2 regions of the Paenibacillus sp. VCA1 genome follow, and region 1 is predicted to be linked to the other one. Evidence: riboswitches for the same ligand, from Rfam matches in the RefSeq annotation. Region 1 holds a riboswitch; the other holds the start of a gene.

Evidence for each region. Region 1 has a riboswitch for S-adenosylmethionine ahead of RJP21_RS24415 (methionine ABC transporter ATP-binding protein). Riboswitches for the same ligand answer to the same signal wherever they lie in the genome.
Region 2: it holds a riboswitch for S-adenosylmethionine, as region 1 does, so the genes downstream of both, metA (homoserine O-acetyltransferase MetA) here and RJP21_RS24415 (methionine ABC transporter ATP-binding protein) in region 1, are expected to answer to the same signal.

The regions. Positions count from the first base shown of each region.
Region 1 covers NZ_JAVLSX010000012.1:90,696-101,660, reverse strand. The annotation lists gene RJP21_RS24425 (COX15/CtaA family protein) at 152-1,117, shown strand; gene RJP21_RS24420 (Cthe_2314 family HEPN domain-containing protein) at 1,223-1,924, shown strand; SAM riboswitch class I at 2,011-2,149, shown strand; gene RJP21_RS24415 (methionine ABC transporter ATP-binding protein) at 2,293-3,303, shown strand; gene RJP21_RS24410 (methionine ABC transporter permease) at 3,303-3,971, shown strand; gene RJP21_RS24405 (MetQ/NlpA family ABC transporter substrate-binding protein) at 4,114-4,959, shown strand; gene RJP21_RS24400 (SDR family oxidoreductase) at 5,213-6,001, shown strand; gene RJP21_RS24395 (NifU family protein) at 6,072-6,317, opposite strand; gene RJP21_RS24390 (YuzB family protein) at 6,544-6,798, shown strand; gene RJP21_RS24385 (NAD(P)/FAD-dependent oxidoreductase) at 6,795-7,856, opposite strand; gene mqnE (aminofutalosine synthase MqnE) at 7,920-9,026, opposite strand; gene RJP21_RS24375 (HesB/IscA family protein) at 9,515-9,874, shown strand; gene RJP21_RS24370 (hypothetical protein) at 9,987-10,199, opposite strand; gene RJP21_RS24365 (YheC/YheD family protein) at 10,412-10,965, shown strand, end outside.
Region 2 covers NZ_JAVLSX010000013.1:56,890-67,854, forward strand. The annotation lists gene RJP21_RS25005 (stalk domain-containing protein) at 1-391, shown strand, start outside; gene RJP21_RS25010 (HRDC domain-containing protein) at 583-1,587, shown strand; gene corA (magnesium/cobalt transporter CorA) at 1,776-2,711, opposite strand; SAM riboswitch class I at 3,156-3,279, shown strand; gene metA (homoserine O-acetyltransferase MetA) at 3,393-4,328, shown strand; gene RJP21_RS25025 (aminotransferase class I/II-fold pyridoxal phosphate-dependent enzyme) at 4,391-5,581, shown strand; gene RJP21_RS25030 (aminotransferase class I/II-fold pyridoxal phosphate-dependent enzyme) at 5,574-6,752, shown strand; gene mqnC (cyclic dehypoxanthinyl futalosine synthase) at 7,040-8,173, shown strand; gene RJP21_RS25040 (TetR/AcrR family transcriptional regulator) at 8,379-8,960, shown strand; gene RJP21_RS25045 (cytosine permease) at 9,010-10,320, shown strand; gene RJP21_RS25050 (S-methyl thiohydantoin desulfurase family protein) at 10,325-10,965, shown strand, end outside.

The DNA.
Region 1 (10,965 bases):
ATTTTTCTGGAGCGCGCCCGGAATACGATTACTTTTGCGTTTTGTCACAAAATGGCTATATTTCGCGTCGCTTTATCAGGTATAATAGACGAGATTGGTAATATACGGGCGCTTCTGAAACAAGATGGAGCGTTTTTACTTTGATCTGCAGGTGAGAATTTTGAATACAAAACAATTAAAATGGCTTAGCTACCTGACCTTTGTCGTCATGTTTTTCGCAACGTTCGGCGGGACGGTTGTCACCAAAACCGACTCTGGGCTGGGATGCGGCCACGAATGGCCATTATGCCGCGGGCAATTTATTCCCGCCCATACGATCGCTTCGTTGATCGAATATTCCCACCGTCTGGTCAGCGGCTTGGCAGGACTTACAGCGGTGGCGGTCGTCGTGGCGTTTTGGCTTTACGCCAAAAATCGCAAGGATCTGCGCGTCTACTCCGTGCTGACGCTCGTTTTTGTCATCGTTCAAGCGCTGATGGGGGCGCTCGCGGTCATTTATGACCAATCGTCCGCCGTGTTAGCGCTTCATTTCGGATTTTCGCTGATCGCATTCGCCGGCTCGCTGATGCTTGCGCTTGGGGCCCGAAAGATGGACCGGGAAAAACAAACGAGCTTCCGCGAGAATCAGCCCTCGGTTTCGCCGGGATTCCGCAGTTTCGTATGGTCGGTCACCATTTATTCCTATATCGTGGTTTACATAGGGGCTTACGTAAGCCATACCAGTTCGGCCGGCGGCTGTTCCGGTTGGCCGCTTTGCAACGGGCAGCTGATTCCGTCCATGACGGGCAGCATAGCCATCGCGTTTATCCACCGGCTGGCGGCATTGGTGCTGCTGATCGCCGTCGTGACGATGGCCGTTTTTGCGTATAAGCTGCACCGCGGCAGCAAGGAGCTGCGTTCGCTTGGGGTCGCCGCCGCCGTTCTGTGCGTCCTGCAGGTGTTCAGCGGGGCGGGCATCGTATATACGCTCAGCAAACCCGAGGTGTATATTTTTGCGGCGCTGCTTCACAACCTGCTCATTTCCTCTTTGTTTGGCGTCCTTTGTTACTTGAGCGTTCGGGTGTGGCAGCTTGGGAAAGAACCCGTCGAACAGCTGCAGCCTGCCTCAAACGTGTAAATCATAAGCTTAAAGCAAAGTCCGCGAACGGGGGTTCGGGGACTTTGTTTGATCCTGTGATGGAGACATGCCGTTTAACGAAATTTTTTGCGGGGAGAGAAGCCCATGCTGCGAACACTGCTTGGAGAAATGCCGCGCCAAAATAGCGGTCTGCTTGGGGAAGCCATGGATGCGATGCACCGGACGATCGGGCGTCTTCAAAGGGAAATGGATAAAAACGATGACCCGAGCCATGATTTCCGCAAGCTGGACATCTGGACACGCGGACTTGTTTCCTCGCTGGACGAGCTGGAACAAAGCTGGTTTGCGGCCTCCTTTTTCCGCAGGTCGGTCAAGGCCGGATACGTGGATGACATGAGCGCCGAGGAGCAGACGGAATACGCAAGGTACGTTTATTTTTACAAAAACGGCTTTATCCGCGTCTTTTCGGTTTTGGATAAGCTCGGCACGGTATTAAACGAGCTGTTTGAGCTGGATACGGCAAAAGTTAAAGAGCATTATTCTTATTTCACCGTCCTTCGGCGGCTGCGGGAGCTGGGGCGGCATCCCGAGCTTGAAGGCGAGCTGGCCGCCGTCAAAAACGATTACCGGGATTGCTTGAACGTTTTGCGCAAGCGCCGGAACGCCGAAATTCATTATATGAACGCCGAGATGCAGGACGACCTGTGGCAAAGGCATCAAGGCCTGCACGCCAAGGTGGAGCTGGAGGATTTGGACCAGCATCTGAACGATCTGAAGCAGGGGCTCGACATGGTATGCAAATCTTTGATCGCCGTCTACCGGTATGCGGGGAGACTGAAGTCCTAAAATCCAACAAATTTCCTTTTGACAAGCAGCGGAAAAGTGATTATACTGAAACACGTGAAAAAATAATATTGTTTGCATACATTTTTTTCTTATCGAGAGAGGCGGAGGGACAGGCCCGATGAAGCCCGGCAACCGATTTGAGAAGCGGCCGTAAGGCCCATTTTCGAATGACATGGTGCTAATTCCTACAACTGCAGGCATTCGCTGCAGGTTGGCAGATGAGAAGAGGAAGCGACTTCGAATAGAAGAGCCCTTTTTGATTCGGTCAAGAGGGCTTTTTATTTTGTCTATTTATGTCAGAACGGCAGTTCATGATAGATACGAAACAAGGTTCAAGCTTCAAGAAAGCAAGGAAGGAGAGCTTCGGATTGATAGAATTGAAACAAGTAACCAAAAGATACGGCAAGGGCGCAAAAACGACGGAAGCTCTATCCGGTTTGAACCTCTCCATTAAAAAAGGAGAGATATACGGTGTCATCGGCCACTCTGGCGCCGGCAAAAGCACGCTGATCCGCTGCATGAACCTGCTGGAACGCCCTACCTCCGGCGAAGTATGGGTCGACGGCGTCGATTTGACGAAGCTCGGCAAACAGCAGCTGCAGACGAAGCGCCGGGAGATCGGCATGATTTTTCAGCATTTCAACCTGCTGAGCTCGGCGACCGTATACGACAACATCGCGTTTCCGCTGCGGCTGGCCCATGTGGATAAAGCGAAAATCGCAAGCAAGGTAGGCGAGCTTCTCCAACTGGTCGGGCTGGAAGCCCACCGCGACAAATATCCGGCGCAGCTGTCCGGCGGCCAGAAGCAGCGGGTCGGCATTGCGCGCGCGCTGGCCAGCGATCCCCAAGTGCTGCTGTGCGACGAAGCGACATCTGCCCTGGACCCGCAGACGACGGATTCGATCCTGAAGCTGCTGCTCGACATCAACCAAAAATTCAACCTGACCATCGTCCTGATCACGCATGAAATGCATGTGATCCAAAGCATCTGCGACCGGGTCGCCGTCATCCACCAGGGAGGCATCGTGGAAGAGGGAGCCGTGGCCGAAGTGTTCCTGAAGCCGCAGCATCCCGTGACCCGCGAGTTTATTCTCGGCGAGGCGGGAGAATCCGCGCAGCTTGCGCTGCAGGCGCCGCATGACGGGTCGTCCAAGCTTTGCAAGCTCACGTTCCTCGGCGAAAAGACGTATGATTCGATTTTATCCCGGACGGCAAGGGAAACCGGCGTCGATTTCGCGATTTTGCAGGGAACGATTTCGAAGATCAAGGACATCCCTTACGGCCAGCTGATCGTCCGTCTCGAAGGGGAACCGGGGAATATCGGGCAAACGATCCAAAAAGTCCGGGACGAAGGCTTGGATGTGGAGGTGTATGACTGATGCTCGGTTTTGATTTTTCGCAGCTGGATTGGAAGGAAATCGGCGTGGCCAGCGCGGATACGCTGAAAATGCTCGTTTCCTCCGCCGTGTTTACGTTTATTCTCGGCCTGCCGCTAGGCGTGCTGCTGTACCAGACCTCGCGTTCGAACACCGGCTGGGTGCGCGTCGTATACAACGTCTTGTCGATCATCGTCAACATTTTGCGGTCCGTGCCGTTTATCATCCTGATTGTCGCCTTGATCCCGTTTACGACATCGATCGTGGGCGTTTCCTACGGGGTGCTCGGTACGATTCCGCCGCTGGTGATCGCGGCCGCGCCGTTTTTTGCGAGGCTGGTGGAAACCTCGCTGCGCGAGGTGGACCGGGGCGTGCTCGAAGCCGCGCAGTCGATGGGCGCTTCCACCTGGCAGATCATCCTGAAGGTGCTGCTGCCGGAAGCGAGACCGGGCCTGCTTGCAGGCATTACGATTACGGTTGTCACGCTGGTTTCCTATACGGCGATGTCCGGCATGGTCGGCGGCGGCGGGCTCGGCGATCTTGCGATCCGTTACGGTTATTACCGTTACGAGAAGGAAGTCATGATCATTTCCGTGTTGTTCATGATCATTTTGGTGCAGGTGCTGCAGATGGCCGGCGACCGGCTTGTCAAACATTTTACGCGTAAATAACGCAATAACGGCAATGCCATCCGTTCATCGGATGTTGAAGGAAGCGCCCGGACCGCATGTTTTTTCCGTCTAAGAAAACAACATGCGCGGTGCCTTCCAATAATAAAACTTATTAAGTCGATCAATTAAAGGGGGATTTACAATGAAAAAAGGATTGTTTGCATTACTCAGTCTCATTCTCGTGGTGGCGCTTGCCGCTTGCGGAAGCAAAAATGCCGAGGACAAACCGGCGGCAGGCGGGGAGAACAAAGGCACGGAAGCAGCGACGCCCGTTACTTTGACGGTGGGAGCAACGGCCGTACCGCATGCGGAAATTTTGAAGCATATCCAGCCAGCGCTTGAAAAAGAAGGCGTAAAGCTTGAAATCAAGGAATTTTCCGATTACGTGCAGCCCAACGTCCAAACGTTCCAAAAGCAGCTCGACGCGAACTTCTTCCAGCATAAACCATACCTCGACGACGAAAACAAAACCCGCAACATGGATCTCGTACCGGTTGTAGCCGTACACGTGGAGCCGCTTGGCGCTTATTCCAAAAAGGTAAAATCCGTTGACGAGCTGAAAGACGGCGCCGTGGTCGGCATTCCGAACGACAAAACGAACGGCGGCCGCGCGCTGAGCCTGCTGGCGAAAAACGGTCTCATCAAACTGAAACAAGACAACATGATTCAAGCGACCGTCAAAGACATCGTTGAAAATCCGAAAAACATCAAAATCAAAGAGCTTGACGCCGCCATGCTTCCACGTCAATTGGATCAATTCGATCTGGCGGTCATCAACACGAACTACGCGCTGGATTCCGGCATCGATCCGGTGAAAGAGGCTTTGTTCATGGAGGACAAAGACAATCCTTACGCGAACATCCTTGTGGCCCGCCCGGACAACAAAGACTCCGACGCGATCAAAAAACTGGCCGCGGCGCTGACTTCCGACGACGTAAAAAAATTCATCGAAGACAAATACAAAGGCGCTGTTATTCCGGCGTTCTAAGCCAAAAAAAGCACAAACTTCGAATCCGCGTGGGCGACGCCGCCTGCGCGGATTTTTCTGTCTTATGCTCCCAGACTTTTGCATAAATCCCGAACTCTTACGCGCCTAAGTTGCTGGGATGCCGCCAAATCTTCTATACTAGAGGAAAGGGAATACATAAGGAATCGATGTAATACGGTTATATACATGAGGATTTGCAAAATCCGGATCTATAAAGTTTGCAGTCATTCCCGATGCCGATGGAGGAGGAGCAATGTTAAAGGATAAAATCGCCTTGATAACCGGAAGCGCGAAAGGGCTTGGAAAAATGACGGCGCTGACGCTGGCCGAGCAGGGCTGCGACATCGCGCTCAATTACGTCCACAGCCGGGAGGAGGCCGAGGAGCTCAAGCAGCGAATCGAAGAGCTTGGGGTACGGTGCATCGCCGTTCAAGCGGATATTTCGGATGCGGCGCAGATCGAGGAACTGGTGCGGCAGGTGGAATCCCGGCTCGGCAGCGCGGATATCGTCGTCAACAACGCCGGGCCGTTTATCCGCCAGCGGAGATTGTTTGCCGATTACACGAAGGAAGAAATCCTGTCGCTCGTCCAGGGGAATCTGGTCGGCACGATGCTGCTCGATCATCTGGTGCTGCCGGCCATGCGGCATAAAAGATGGGGAAGGATCATCCATTTCGGTTACGGGCATGCGGCGGAAGCGAGGGCTTGGCCGCACCGGGCGGTATATGCCGCGGCGAAAACGGGCCTGGTTTCGTTCACGAAAACGTTGGCGGTGGAAGAAGCGCCGTTCGGGATTACGGTGAACATGGTTTGCCCCGGCGATATTCGCGGCGACAACAAGGAGAAGACGATCGCGGAGGTATCCGGGCTCACCGACGGGGAAACGCCCCGGGGAAGACCGGGAAGCGGGGAGGACATTGCCCGCGTCATCCGGTATTTATGCCATGAGGACTCCGATTTTATTACGGGCAACATCATGGACGTCTCGGGGGGGCTGGACCCGATCCGTCCTTGGATCGAACCGGCCGGCCCCAAGCTGTAGCAACGCAAAAAAGAGTCCTGCGCTTCCGAAGGAAGGCAGGACTCTTGCACTTGCAAGTTATAAAATGGGATTAGAATACTTGAATAACGTCGTTGATTCCGTCGACTTCCTCAACGAGTGCACGTTCAATCCCGGCTTTGAGTGTAATGGTGGAGCTTGGGCAGCTTCCGCATGCACCCATCAATTTCAATTTCACGATGCCGTCTTCCACGTCAACCAGTTCCACGTCACCGCCATCGCGCTGAAGGAACGGACGAAGCTTATCCAGCACTTCCGCTACCTCGTCGTACATGGTGCTTTGTGCGTTTTCGCTCATTAGTTTCAACTCCTTTCCTATAATGATTATTATATTACAAAACGAGCCAAAATAAAATGGCTATATCTGCGCGCAAAAACAACGGCATTGATCTTTTCTTCTTTCACCGCTAAACTAAGGGAAGTTCTTTGGATCGCGCGCCTTCTTTGAAGGCGAGCCGACAGACGTCTTTTTGTTAAAATTGGGAGGACATCCCGAGATTCATTCATAAAGCAGGTGATCATAAGTGAGACCCATTATCGAATTTTGCACGAACAACATGCATTTCGGTACCGATGAAGTGATGGAAAAGCTGGAGGAAAATCCGGACTATGATGTGATAGAATACGGCTGCTTAAGCAATTGCGGCCAATGCGCCATGATGCCGTTCGCCATGGTCAACGGCGAAATCGTCGATGCCGACAGCGCGGACGAGCTGTACGAGGCCATCATGGCCAAAATAAAAGAGCTCGAGGCTTGGGACAGCCTCGAGCTGGATTAGCCGAAATGGCGTTTGGACAACCAGAGTACTCCGCTCTTCAAGATGCGGGGTACTCTTCCTTTTACGGAGGTTTTCCCCATCAATCCGAAGCCGGCTTTGCTGCCGAGCGAACCGAGCGTGCCTTTCAGGCGGATTTTATGGATCTTCGGCGTGTCTCCCCGCCAGAGGGCATGGATCACTTCCGCGACCTGCTCGGCTTGGGCGCCGGCGGCCTGTGCGCTTGGCGCAAACGGAATGCTCGCGCAGTCGCCGATCACGAACACTTCGGGATAATCGGGAAGCTGCGAATATTCGTTGATCAGCAGGCGCCCGCCGCGATCCTTCGGCAGATCGAGATCCTGCACGACCTTCACCGGCTGAATGCCCCCGGTCCATACTGCCGCGTCGGTATAAATCGCCTCGTCCCCGTTGTACACGGCGCCTTCTTCGACACGGCAAACCGAGATGTGGGAGCGCGTGTTGACGTCATGATCCCGGAACCACTGCTCCACGTATGCGGACAGCGTGGAAGGGAAGGCGGAAAGTACGCGGCTGCCCCGGTCCAGAATCGTAATGTTCAGGTCGGGACGGCTTTCGCGAAGCTCCGCCGCCGTTTCGACGCCGCTTAAGCCTCCGCCGATAATGTGAACCTGGCCGTACGGCTTGATATCGTTCAAGCGCTGATACGTTTTGCGGGTGCTGGAAAAGGTCTGGATGCTGCTCGTGAACTCTTCCGCGCCCGGAATGCCGTGGTAACGGTCGGTGCAGCCAAGGGCGATGACAAGATAATCGTATTCGATCGGCTCATCCTGTTCCATGTGAACAAGCTTCTTTTCCAGATCGATGGACGTTACCTCGCCATATCTTTTCGTTAACTGGCTATGGTGAGGAAACGGAATCCGCAAATCGAAATCCGAAGCCGTTCCCGCCGCAAGCGCGTAATATTCCGTTTTGATTCCTTGGAACGGCATCCGGTCGACCAGCACGATTTCAACGTCCGCCGGAAGATTTCCGTTCACCAGGCCTTGAATCATCGCGAGACCGCCATAACCTCCGCCTAGAATGACAAATTTTCTCATCTAGTCCGTCTTTCCTTTCTCTGCATCGGGTTTTAATGGATGAAGCGAATACCTTTGACGGGCCTACTCATATACTTTGATTTCGTTGTAGAATGTATCCCGTTCCACCGGAATTCGTCCTGCCCCTTTGATCAGCCAGACCAGTTCGTTGCGTGTCAGGCCTTCGGGCGTAAGGGCTCCCGCCGCATGGCTGATGCGCTCTTTCAGGATCGTGCCGTGCACGTCGGAGGCGCCGAAGGAAAGGGATACCTGCGTCAGCTGCGGACCGATGTTGATGAAGTAGGCTTTGATGTGATCGAAATTATCGAGCATCAGACGGCTGATGGCGATGGTTTTCAAGTCCTCGTAAGCGGAGTTGCGGCGCATGATGCCGGCGTTTTTGTTTCTAGGCTGCATGGACAGCGGGATGAAGACAAGGAAGCCGTTCGTTTCATCCTGAAGCTCGCGGATCTGCATCATATGGCGCACGCGGTCCTCATGCGTTTCGATGGCCCCGTACAGCATCGTCGTGTGGGTTTTCATGCCGAGGTTATGCGCCGTTCTATGCACTTCAAGGTAACGGTCGACGTTTGCTTTTTCGACCTTCATCTTTTTGCGGTATTCGTCCGACAAAATTTCGGCTCCGCCGCCTGTCAGCGACTTCAGCCCGGCCTTTTGCAGCTCTTTCAGCACTTCCTCGATGTTAAGCCCGCTGATCCGGGTGTAAAAATCGATTTCCGCCGCGGTGTATGCTTTCAGCGTCACGTCCGGGAAACGGTCGGTCAGCGCCTGCAGGGAATCGACGTAATATTGGAACGGCACGTGGTTGTTATGGCCGCCGACGATATGGAATTCGCGAACGCCCGGATGGATGTGCTGCTCCACGTATTCGATCATTTCCTGGCCGCTCAGCGTATAAGCGCCTTCGTCGCCGAGGTCTTTGCGGAAATTGCAAAACGCGCATCTGGCTTCGCACACATTGGTGAAATAAAGGCTCATATTTTCAATAAAATAAACCTTTTTTCCGTTTTTGCGCAGATTAACCTCATTCGCCAGCTGGCCGAGCGTCAACAGGTCATCCGTTTCATAAAGAAAGACGCCGTCCTCAAGGTTCAAACGCTCTCCGTGGCGCACTTTTTCGGCGATTTCTGCCATTCTCTTGCTGTCATTCGATGTTGCGATCATGGACATATCCATTCCTCCTGTTCATTTGATGGGGGGCGGCTTTGCGTACGAAAACACAAAAAAACCGCTCGTCGGAAGGTGTCCGGCTTCATTCAATCAAGTCTTGAAATAACGGCTTGTTAATGCGCTCGAAAGGAGCAAAGGCCGGTTAAGTATGGGCGGCAGATCTGCTTGCCTGTCGTCGTTGATGTCGTTCTTTTTTGTGAAAAAAATAACAAAAAAATATGGCAGACCATTGTCCTGCGGGTGACAAAATTCCGACAAATGCCTTTCCCCTGTCACCCACCCTATTATAAACCGCACTTTCAGGCTCCGCAATACGGTAGGGAGGAAAAAAAAGGTCGGTATTTCCTGGGATGGCGGCGGCGGTCACTTGAGAGGATAGGTTTTGTGGAGTATACTGAGCTTAAGTAAGCGACGGCTTACGAAGCCAGTTTTGCTATGAAGAACGATCAAAGGAGCAATGCTCCGCAAAACTTTTAGGAGGGTGACTTATGATTCAAATCAGCGATTCCGCTTCCGATAAGCTTAAAGAAATGCTCGAAGAGCAGGAGATTCCGAACATGTTCCTTCGCCTGGGCGTCCAGGAGGGCGGCTGCAGCGGTTTTTCCTATGCGATGGGCTTTGACGACGAAGAAACGGAAAACGACGTATACATGAACGTAAACGACCTGAAGGTCGTCATCGATAAACAAAGCCTGCCCCTCATCAACGGGCTTGAAATCGATTATGAGGATGCAGGCATGAGCGGCGGCTTCACGATGCACAATCCGAACGCCACGGCTACCTGCGGCTGCGGAGCTTCGTTCCGCACGGCGACGCACGCAGGCAAACCGGCTCCGGAAGAATGCTGACGACCGCTAAGGCCATTCGTTCAAAAGGGCCCGCACCGCTTCGTAAGAAGCATGGCGCGAGCCCTTTTTGATTGCGTTCCTTGCGCGTTGCTCGTAATTATCGTGCCGGTCTTCAGGACGCCGGGATAATAAAGGTATGGTTGACCATAAACACGATCATGGCTGCTGCGAGGATGGAGAAAACGATGCAGCCCGCTCCCAGCCCCTTGCGCTTATCCTTAATGAACTTGAATCCGATGGCAAAAATGCCGACGGTAACGGCAACCAGCGAAATCGACATGCCGATCATGGCGATCCAATACAATATTCTAAAAAATTCAGCCACGGTGTGAGCTTCCTCCCTTTGTCACATTCAAATCCAATTATATCCGATAAAACCATAGACGCCAATAGAACTATTATAGCTCTTTGCGGCCTGCTTTACTCCGCATCCCCCCTTTTTCCCTCCATATTTACCGTTCATGTACAAACATACAAGAGAGAACGGCTTTCTCCGAGTATGCTAAAAGATACTAGTTGAGAAAGGAGGCGGTACAGGTGGGGGGAAGACAGCTGGCTAGCAAGTGGTTGAAAACTGAAGCACTGCTGACAGATCCTGAAGTGGCCCCTTATATACCGCAAACCAAAGGACTAAATAAGGAAAATCTGTACGGGATGCTCGAATCCTATGGATTTGTCGTCGTGAAACCGATCGTAGGTGGCGGCGGATACGGCGTGATCAAAATAACCCGGTCCGGTGGGGGCTACAGCATTACCCACTCTTTCAAGACGGGCCGTTACGGATCGTTTGACGCGATGTATCAAGCGCTGCTCCGGACCAAGGTTAAAAGAAAATATTTGATCCAACAGGGCGTCCATCTAGCGAGCATTCAAGGCCGCCCGATTGATTACCGCGTGAAATATGTCAAATCGGGGGATCGTTGGGAGTTTCGGGCTATGGTAGGCCGATTGGCGCGACAAGGGCTGTTCGTCACGAATCTTTGCAAGGGAGGGCGTTTGTTGTCCTGCAGGGAGGGGCTTCGCAGATCGCTCCCACACATCTCTTCGGCGGCTAAAAAAAGCGAAATGCGCCATCTGACGCGCAAATGCAC
Region 2 (10,965 bases), on a different contig from region 1:
GGAGAAGTCGGAAGGCGTAGCGATCGCGAAGGGGTTCGAAAGCATGTATTATACGAAGGACCCGGCCCAAACGACTTATCAGGGCAAGGATTACAAGGAAGCGTATTTCGATAATGCCGGCAGCAAACGCAGCAGCAGCTTCATGCTGTTCCCGAAAGGAAAATACCAGAAGCTGTATCTGCAGGTGGCTGCTGTGGGCGAAGACATCGACAACTTTTTCATTGAAGACAGTGAGAAGAAGGTCAAGCTGAAAACCGAAAAGGTCGCCGTAAAAGACGGCTTAAAAACGATCGTCGTCGACATCTCCGGCGTCAACGAACTGTTCATTTACGCGGATGTGGAGAACAAAGGAGCCTTATTCGTTCCTCTGACCACGTCATATTATAAGTAAGGCCATTGCAGGAATCCGATCCGCATGCGCCTTTGATTAGCGAACGCCGTCGTTTTTTTCAAAAAGGATTGACCATTTGCGATGATGTGGTATCATTTGGAATAACAGCATAATAACGGGGAAGCACCTCTCTTGAACTTCAAGGGAGGTGCTTTTTTTGTTGTGCTGATTTCAGAGGGAGGTAAAGCGAGATGCAAACCGTATTTATGAACCGAATGTTGAAGGTAAGCGAACAGGGAGACGGGATGGCCGAAGTATGGATCGATGAGGGAGAAGGCGTTTGGAGGCTTGGCTGGAGGGATCTCGAGAGCGGCGGCCGGGAACGGGAACAGGTGTGGTATGAAGGCGGCTCCTGGAATGAAATGCTGCATATTTACCGCCACGGTTTGGCCGTGAAATTAGGCGAAGGCTTCCGGCCCGTCATTGACGGGATTTTTCACGACGAAGAGGAGCAGAAAGGAAAAAGCCAGGCCGTTCAGAAGCTATACTGCTACAGCGAGCTGAACTACAGTGAGGAGCTTTACAACGAGCTTTGCGCCTGGAGGCGCAAAAAGGCGGCGGCCGAGCGGAAAGCGCCGTATTTTATTGCGACGAACCGGCTGCTGCGGCTGATCAGCACGTTCGTGCCGGCGACGTTGGACGAGCTGCTGCAGCTGCCGGGCGTCGGGGACAACAAGGCGGCGGAATACGGCGGGGAGCTGCTCGAAATTACCGCCGGACAGGAGCGCAGCCACGGTTTCCCGCTGGATTGGGTTCAGGACGAGCTGGACGAAACGACGTACGAGGCTTGGGTATACAAGCAAAAAGAGCAGAAATATAAGCAGGATCTCGACAAATATCGGACGAAGCAGCAACTGCTTCAAGGCATTCGAACCGGAAAAAGACTGGAGCAGATGGAACAGGAAACCGGCCTGACGAGACGCGAGCTTGTGGAAGCGCTGGAACAGCTTGAAAAAGAAGGTTACGACGCGGAAAGCCTGATCGCCGGGGAGCTGCAGGAAATGCCGGAAGCGGAGCAGGAAGAGGTATGGAGGGCGTTCGAGGAGCTGGGCGATACGCTGCTGAAGCCGGTGCTGCACCGGGTGTACGGCCAGGAGGCGGCTGCCGGGCCGCTGATGGAGCTGCGGTATGAACGGCTGCGCCTGATTCGGATCCGTTTCCGCAAGGAAGCCGAAGGCAGAAGAAATGCGGGATAGGCTGCGCACCCGGGCGGCCGCGCGCAAATCCGAACGTCCGGTAAGGCGGTTGGCATGACGGCGGCCTGCTTAAGCTGCCCCATTCCCCGAAATGACGCTAAACGCAAAAAGGACGAAGATGCTTTACGCCTGCAAACGATGCAGCAGAAAGCGCTTCTTCGTCCTTTCTTTTTTCGGCCGTCCGCCTTTCAAATCCAGTCTTTTTTGCGGAAGATCAGGAGCATGCTGACGGCGAGCACGGCCATGATCCCGATCACGACAAAATATCCGTATGATGTATGCGTTTCAGGCATATTGTCGAAGTTCATGCCATAGATCCCCGTAATGACGGTCAGCGGCATGAATATCGTTGTGATGGCCGTAAAAACGCGCATGATTTCGTTGGCCCGGTTCGCGATACTGGACTGGTAGGCCTCGCGAAGGTTGCCCATCAGGTCGCGGAACGTATCGAAGGTTTCAGAAATTTTGACGGCATTTTCATAAATGTCGCTAAAGTATTTTTGCAGCTGGTCGTCGATCAGGCGCAGGTCTCTTTTATTGAGTGTGTTGATCAGTTCTTTTTGCGGTCCGAGCACCTTTTTCAGCCATAAAATCTCGCTTCGGAGGCCGATGATTTCGTTCAGGTGCGATTTTTTGGTGTGCATCAGGATATCTTCTTCGAGCTTTTCAATTTTGGCTTCGATCCGGTCGCCTACCGTGAAGTAGTTGTCAACGACAAGGTCGATCAGCAAATACAGGAAACGGTCGGGAGTGCTGACTTCCTGTTCCCATAATATCGGCTTCAAAGAGCGCAGTTCGTTAATTTTTTGCTTGGTTACCGTAATGATGAAATGACGGCCTAAAAAGACGTTCAACGCACGCAGGAAAATTTCCTCGTCATCGAAACGGATGGAGTTTACAACGATAAAATAATGGTTTTCGTAAATTTCGATTTTGGGACGTTGTTCCTCTTCGCTCAAGCAGTCCTCCACCGCCAGATCATGCAGGGAAAATAAAGGCTGCAAAAGCGCCAGGTCTTCCACATCCGCATCGATCCAATAGAATCCTGCAGGCGGGGGAGTCAGTGTGGCTTGGATGTCATCAATCGGGGAGAAAACCCCTTCGTTCACCAACCGGATTTTCATATGATTTCACTCCTTCTTCCCTTCATGCAACGCATGCTCAGGGAATGCTTGTTTAGGGCATAGGAAAGAAATCAGCGAACCGGTCGTTTTTTTGGGGAATTTTAGCTGAGGAATCCGTGGTGGACAAAAGCGAAAACTTCCCTGCGCCGGCAAGCTGATTTCGTTTCTATGCGGTTGTGTTCAATTGCATTCAGCGTCGGGCTCGGGTCGCCTTCCATCTCATGTCACCTCTTGTTTTAGGTTCAAACACTTGTCTAGTATAACGCCGGGCCATGGACCTTTCAAGAAAAAATTGACCCTTGCTGGCGTCCGCTTACAGCGTATGACAAAGGCTGGAAAAAGGTGTGGGAAAATGTTGCGGCATCCGCCCGAAAGCTTCTTGACGAAGGATGGGATTATGATTTAAAGTAAGGAACAAAGAACATTAAAACTGAATACAGCGAAATCTTATCAAGAGCAGGTGGAGGGACTAGCCCGATGAAACCCGGCAACCGGCGCGTATGCGCACGGTGCTAATTCTTGCAGGAACGTTGCGCTGCGGCAAGCAGCGGTTTCTGACAGATGAGAGAGGCGTAAAATATAACGAACATGACCTTTCTCTATGCGGAAGGTCATTTTTGTTTTATATGCACCTTGCTCCCCCGTATGATTTTCGCCACCTTCTAAAAGGAGTGTTGAATCATGCCAATTAAAATTCCGGATGCTCTGCCGGCCAAAGAAATTCTGAACGGAGAAAACATCTTCGTCATGGATGACAGCAGAGCGTACCATCAGGACATCCGTCCGCTTCGGATCGCCATCATGAACATCATGCCGACCAAAGAGACGACGGAAACGCAGCTGCTCCGTCTTCTCGGAAACTCCCCCCTGCAGGTGGAAATTACGCTGCTGCACCCGCAATCGCATACGTCGAAAAATACGTCCGTGGAACATTTGGAAGCATTTTATAAGACGTTTGACGAAGTGCGCCACCGCCGTTTCGACGGCATGATCATTACCGGCGCGCCGGTGGAACGCCTGGATTTCGAAGACGTGTTCTATTGGCACGAGCTCGAGGAAATCATGGATTGGTCCAAAACGAACGTCACTTCGACGCTGCATATCTGTTGGGCCTCGCAGGCGGGCTTGTATCATCATTTCGGCGTTCCGAAATGGGATCTGGCCAAAAAATGCTTCGGCGTGTTCCCGCATACGGTCAATCGGCAGAACGTCAAGCTTCTTCGCGGTTTCGACGAAATCTTTTATGTACCTCATTCCCGCCATACGGAGGTGCGCCGGGAAGACATCGACGGCATCGACGAGCTCGAAATTTTGTCCGAGTCCGAGGAAGCGGGCATTTATTTGGTGGCAACCAAAGACGGCAAACAAATTTTCGTGACGGGACATTCCGAATACGACCCTTATTCCCTGAAATGGGAATACGAGCGGGACATCGCCAAGGGCATGGCCATGGACATTCCGAAACATTATTACCCGAATGACGACCCGTCCCAAACGCCGCCGGCGATTTGGCGCGCCCATGCAAACTTATTATTCTCTAATTGGCTGAATTACTATGTATATCAGGAAACGCCTTATGACATCGGAGAGGTCGCCGAAGTCTGGCCGCAGATTTAAACGATGTATCCGGGGATTTTGTTATAAGTTCTGAACTTAAAGAGAGTATGGGGGAAACCGACATGGAGAAAAACAAAGCATTAAACATCGAAAGCCGGTTGGCGCAAATCGGCTCGCAGGAGGATCCGGTCACGGGAGCCGTGAACTTTCCGATTTACCAGGCGACCGCGTTCCGCCATCCGAAGCTTGGGCAAAGCACGGGATTCGATTACGCCCGCACGAAAAGCCCGACGCGCAAAGTTCTGGAGGAAGCGGCCGCTGAACTGGAGTCCGGAGACGCCGCTTTTGCCTGTAGCTCGGGTATGGCTGCTCTGCAAACGATTTTTTCCCTGTTCAAGCAGGGCGACCATTTGATCGTATCGCTTGATTTGTACGGGGGGACTTACCGGCTGCTTGAGAGAATCCTTTCAAAATTCGGCGTAAGCGCGTCTTACATCGACACCAACGATCTGGATGAACTTGAAAAATCGAGAAGGCCGGAGACGAAAGCGGTCTTTATCGAAACGCCGACCAATCCGCTGATGATGATTACCGACATCGAAAAGGTGTCCGCATGGGCCAAACGCCATGAACTGCTGACCATCGTGGACAATACGCTGCTGACGCCGTTTTTCCAGCGTCCGATCGAGCTTGGCGCGGACATCGTCATTCATAGCGCGACCAAATATTTGGGCGGGCACAACGACGTGCTGGCCGGTTTGATCATTACGAAAGGCAACGAGCTGTCGGAAGAAATGTTTTTCCTGCATAACTCGATCGGCGCCGTTCTTGGGGCAAGCGATTCGTACCAGCTGATGAGAGGCATGAAGACGCTGGCGCTGCGGATGGAACGGCACGAAAGCAACGCGATTGCCGTGGCCGAGTTTCTCAAGAAGCATCCGGCGGTGGCCGAAGTGTTCCATCCGGCGTTTCCGGAGCACCCGGGTCATGACATTCAAAAGAAACAATCCAGCGGGAACACGGGCATTTTCTCCTTCAAGGTCAAGGATGCCCGTTACGTGGAGCCGGTTCTCCGCCACATCCGGCTGATCGCGTTTGCCGAAAGCTTGGGCGGCGTGGAATCGCTGATGACTTATCCGGCCGTACAAACCCATGCGGACATTCCGGAGGAAATCCGGAAGGCGGTCGGCGTGGATGACAGGCTGCTGCGCTTCTCCGTCGGCATCGAGCATATCGACGATTTGATCGCCGATCTCGGCGGCGCGTTGGACGCGGCCATTGAGGAAGTCGAAGGGGGAAAACGCCATGAGTGAGCAGCACGACAAAGAGCAAAACAGCCATGAAGCACGGAAGTTCGCGACGAAACTTCTTCATTTCGGCTCCGAAATCGATCGCAACACCGGGGCGTCCAGCGTTCCGATTTACCAGGCGTCGACCTTTCATCACGAGGATGTGTTTAACCCTCCGGTTCACGACTACAGCCGTTCGGGCAATCCGACGCGCCAGGCGCTTGAAGATTATATTGCGCTTTTGGAAGGCGGCGTAAGAGGTTTTGCCTATTCCTCCGGCATGGCCGCCATCTCCAGCACGTTTATGATGCTGTCCGCCGGCGACCATATGATCGTGACCGAGGACGTGTACGGCGGTACATACCGTTTGCTGACCAGCATTTTAAACCGCCTCGGCATCGAAAGCACGTTTGTGGACATGACCGACCTGGAGCAGGTCAAAGCGGCTTTGAAGCCAAACACCAAGGCGGTGTATATGGAAACCCCGTCGAACCCGACGCTGAAAATTACCGACATTGCGGCCGTCACGTCCTGGGCGAAAGAACATGACCTGCTTACGATGCTCGATAACACGTTTATGACGCCGTATTATCAGCGTCCGATCGAGCATGGCGTCGATATCGTGCTGCACAGCGCGACGAAATTTCTGGGCGGGCACAGCGACGTGTTGGCCGGTCTCGCCGTCGCGCGTACGCCTTCCATCGGCAGACAGCTGAAGCAGCTGCAAAACGGGCTCGGAACGGTGCTTGGCGTGCAGGATTCCTGGCTGCTCATGCGGGGGATGAAAACCCTGCAGGCCCGGATGAACCACAGCGAGCAAAGCGCAGCCGTATTAGCCGCATGGCTGAACGGGCGCCCGGACATCGAGAAGGTGTATTATCCGGGGCTGCTGGATCATCCGGGACGGGAAATCCACGAGAAGCAGTCGACAGGATACGGAGCCGTCGTTTCCTTCGACGTCGGTTCGGGCGAACGGGCCAAACAGGTGCTGAACAAAGTCCGGATTCCGCTCGTCGCCGTCAGCTTGGGAGCGGTGGAGAGCATTCTGTCCTACCCGGCGATGATGTCCCATGCGGCGATGCCTCCGGAGGTACGCCACGAACGGGGAATTGCGGACGGACTGCTTCGTTTCTCCGTAGGCCTGGAGGATATCGACGATCTGATTGCCGATTTGGATCAAGCCCTGCAGGGATAACGCAACAATGGAAGACGCCGCCTGACGCGGCGTTTTCTTTTTTGCCATGGTGAGCATCGCCATACCCTTGGGCTGTCGGGCTCTTTTTGTCCATTTCGTGTCCATTTTGTGACGTTAGCCCTGTCAAATCCTTGAAAATCACGGCTTCTGCAAAAAATACGGCCTTACATCCGAGAAAGTGAAGTTTTTCTCAAATGTAAAATGTGATAAGATGATGAAGACGGTTTGATGATATAAGTCCGCTAAAAGCATATATATTTTGCCATATGATAAGGAGGCTTCCGGAGATGAGCACAGTAGATCAGATCCTGGACAAAGCGCTGCGCGGGGAACGCTTGAACCTGGAGGACAGCGTCACCCTGTTTGAAAGCAACGAAGTCGAAAAAATCGGCCACGCCGCCGATATCATGATGAAAAGGAAGCATCCGGAACCGATTACGACGTTTGTGATCGGGCGGAACGTAAACTATACGAACGTGTGCGATACATACTGCACGTTTTGCGCCTTTTACCGCGTACCCGGTCATAAAGAAGGTTACTTGCTTCCCGACGAAGTGATCTTCCAAAAGATCAAAGAAACCGAAGATGTGGGCGGAACCGAAATCCTGATGCAGGGCGGCACGAACCCCGATTTGCCGTTCAGCTATTATACGGATCTGCTTCGCGGCATCAAGCAGCGGTTCCCGAATATTACGATGCACTCGTTCTCCCCGGCGGAAATCCGCAAAATGGTGGAGGTATCCGGGCTTTCGCTCGAAGAAGTCATGCGCGATCTGAAGGCTGCGGGCCTCGATTCCCTGCCCGGCGGCGGAGCCGAAATTTTGGATGACCGCATCCGCAAAAAAATCAGCCGCCATAAAGGCACGTGGCGCGACTGGATGGACGTCATGCAAACGGCTCACAAAATCGGCATGAACACAACCGCCACGATGGTCATCGGCTTTGGCGAAACGATGGAAGAACGCGCCCTTCACATGCTGCGGATTCGCGACGCCCAGGATGAATGCATCGCAAACGGCTATGATTCGAAAGGTTTCCTTGCGTTCATTCCGTTTACGTTCCAGCCGGACAATACGGGCCTGAAGCGGGAGCGCGAAACGCCTGAAGCTTACCTGAAAACGGTGGCGATCGGACGCCTCGTCCTCGACAACGTGCCGAATCTGCAATCCTCTTGGGTGACGATGGGCCCTGAAGTGGGCAAACTGTCGCTCAGCTACGGCTGCAACGATTTCGGCAGCACGATGATGGAAGAAAACGTCGTGTCTTCGGCCGGTGCCGTGCACAAAGTGAACATCGCCTCGATCCTTCAGCTGATCCGTGAAGCGGGCAAAATTCCGGCGCAGCGCAACACCCGCTATGACATTTTGCGCGTGTTCGAAGAAGGAACCGAAATTGAACGCGATTTTGTTATGCAGAACTAATCGGTCTATTATTACGTTAAAATTAGAAATAAATATGGAATGTTGAACGACAAAAATCCTGCTTCGGTACGAAGCGGGATTTTTTTTGCGTTGATGCCAAATGCTGCCCCCTGCGACATTCCCTAAAAAAAGTATTGTATTTTTATGCGTATATTTGTATAGTTTACTTAATTAACGTTAATTAAATGTTGGAGTTGAGGGATCCATGACCAGAAATAAGCTCAAGGAAGCTGCGATGCGTTTGTTCGGGGAGAAAGGATACGACGGCACGGCGCTCTCTGAAATCGCAAAAGAGGTGGGCGTGAAAACGCCGGCGATTTATGCCTTTTACGAAAGCAAGGAAGATTTGTTCATGACGGTTTTTCGCGAGGCGATGGATTCTTACAATACGTTTATTCAGGAGCTGTCCAAAGGGCGGGAGAAGCTGAGCGCACGGGAAAGCATGTACGGGATTTTGTCCAGGCAATACGAATTTTACCGGGAGTGCCCTGACGCGAGTAAATTCGTGCTGCGCTATATGGTATTTCCGCCCGTGTTTCTGAAAGAAACGATAGAGGAGGCCTTTCTCCATTCGGACGAAAGGCTGACGAAACTTGTCGGAACATTGGTCGTGCAGGGCATGGAAGAGGGCGCCATCCGCGATCAGAAGGTGCAGCCTCTGGTAGATTCCTTTTTAAACGTAATGGACGGATTAAGCATCCAATATTTCTACTACACCTCCAAAGAGGTTTACGAACGCAAGCTGAATCATGTTTTTGAAACGTTTTGGAACGGCGTGCGCTCGTAAGCAATGGACAACCTCATCAAGAAGATTTCACAACAAGGGGATGGGTAAAGTGAGTGAAGCGAGTCAAGTAAAAAACAAGGAATCAAACGCGCAAGATTTTGAAAGGGAACCCGTTCCGGCGCATTTGCGCAAAAAATGGTTGTCCATGTCGCTCGTCTGGATCGCGATCGGCATCGACTTGTCGGCGATGTTTTTGGGAGCGGAGCTCGGCAACGGCATGAATCTTTCCGACTCGCTGACGGCCACGGTGATCGGTTCCGTCATTTTGGGATTGATCGGCGCGTTGTGCGCTTTTGTCGGAGCGAAAACGGGACTGTCCACGGCAATGATCAGCCGGTTTTTGTTCGGGAACGTCGGGGCGCGGATCGTATCGATCGTACTCGGTATTTTCTCGCTCGGCTGGTTTGGCGTGCAGGTGGGATTTTTTGCATCCAATATGCATACGGCCTTCGATAAACTCGTCGGTGTGGATCTGCCGCTGGGACTTCTATCGTTTATCGGCGGCCTGCTCATGATGTCGACGGCGATTTGGGGCTACCGTTCCATTGAAAGATTAAGCGTGTGGTCCGTACCGCTGCTTGTCATTTTCATCGGGATCGCCGTTTTCACGGCGTTCAAAACGAAGGGCGCCTCAGCGATTTGGGAGCCGGTCAGCGGCTCGCCGATTCCGATGGGCACCGCGATTTCGCTCGTGATCGGTATCTTTATCGTCGGCACGGTGCTCTCGCCGGATATCGGACGTTGGGCGCGTACGCCGATGCATGCGGTAACGGCGGCGTTTATCGGTTTTTTTGTCGGAAACAGCTTTATGACGATCATCGCGATCTTTTTGTCCCGCCTTATGGACACGGATGATCTGACGAATATTTTCATTGCGCTTGGGCTCGGGCTTCCTGCCATCATCGTGTTGACGCTGGCGCAGTGGACGACGAACACGAACAATTTGTATTCCGCGTCGCTAGGATTTTCCGTCGTCTTTCAACGGGTGCCGAAAAAGCTGATTACCGTCATTGCAGGCATTCTCGCAACTTTGCTTGCCGTTTTCGGCATCTATGACAAGTTTCTGTCGTTCCTGAACGTCATTACGAGTTTCGTGTCGCCGATCGGCGGGCTTTACACCGCGGAATATCTGCTCGTGAACCGCAAAAAGTTTACGTTTGAAGGCATCGAGCGCAATAAAAACTGGATCATACGCTCGCTTGTCGTGTGGGTGCTTGCGACTTTGTTCGCTTATATGACGACGCCGTCGCCGGACGGGTTCGGATGGTTCCAGCTGACGCGCGTTCCGGCGCTGGACGCTTTTATCTTCGCTTTTATCGTCCAGTGGATCATCGGCAAAATTATGAGTAAGAAAGGATAACATCATGGCTAACAACATGGATTTCAACAAGTTGACTGAATTGGATGAACAGGCCGTCCAATATATCGCCGTCGGCGCGGCGGTGCTTGGAACGGGCGGGGGCGGAGATCCCCATATCGGGAAATTGATGGCGATGGAAGCCATCCGCAAATACGGCCCCGTACGTTTGGTAAGACCCGAGGAACTGGAAGACGACAGTTTGGTCGTCCCTCTGTCGATGATCGGCGCTCCGACGGTAATGAACGAAAAAATACCTTCCATCGAGCAGATGACGAGACCGCTGGATTTGATTGAAAAAGAGCTTGGGCGCAAAGTGGACGCGGTCATGCCGATCGAGGTCGGAGGCGGAAACTCGCTTGTCCCCGTCATTGCGGCGGCGGAGCGGGGCATTCCGATTTTGGACGCCGATGCGATGGGACGGGCTTTCCCGGAATCGCAAATGGTGACGTTTTACCTGGACGGCATCGACTGCAGCCCGATCACGATGGCGGACGAACGCGGCAACGGCGTGCTTATGCATGCGATCGACGGCGTTTGGGAGGAACGGATGGCGCGCGCGCTGACGATTCAAATGGGCGGCTCGGCCTCCATCTGCGATTATCCGGTGTCGGGGGCGCAGGTCAAAAAAAGCGCCGTGCCGCACAC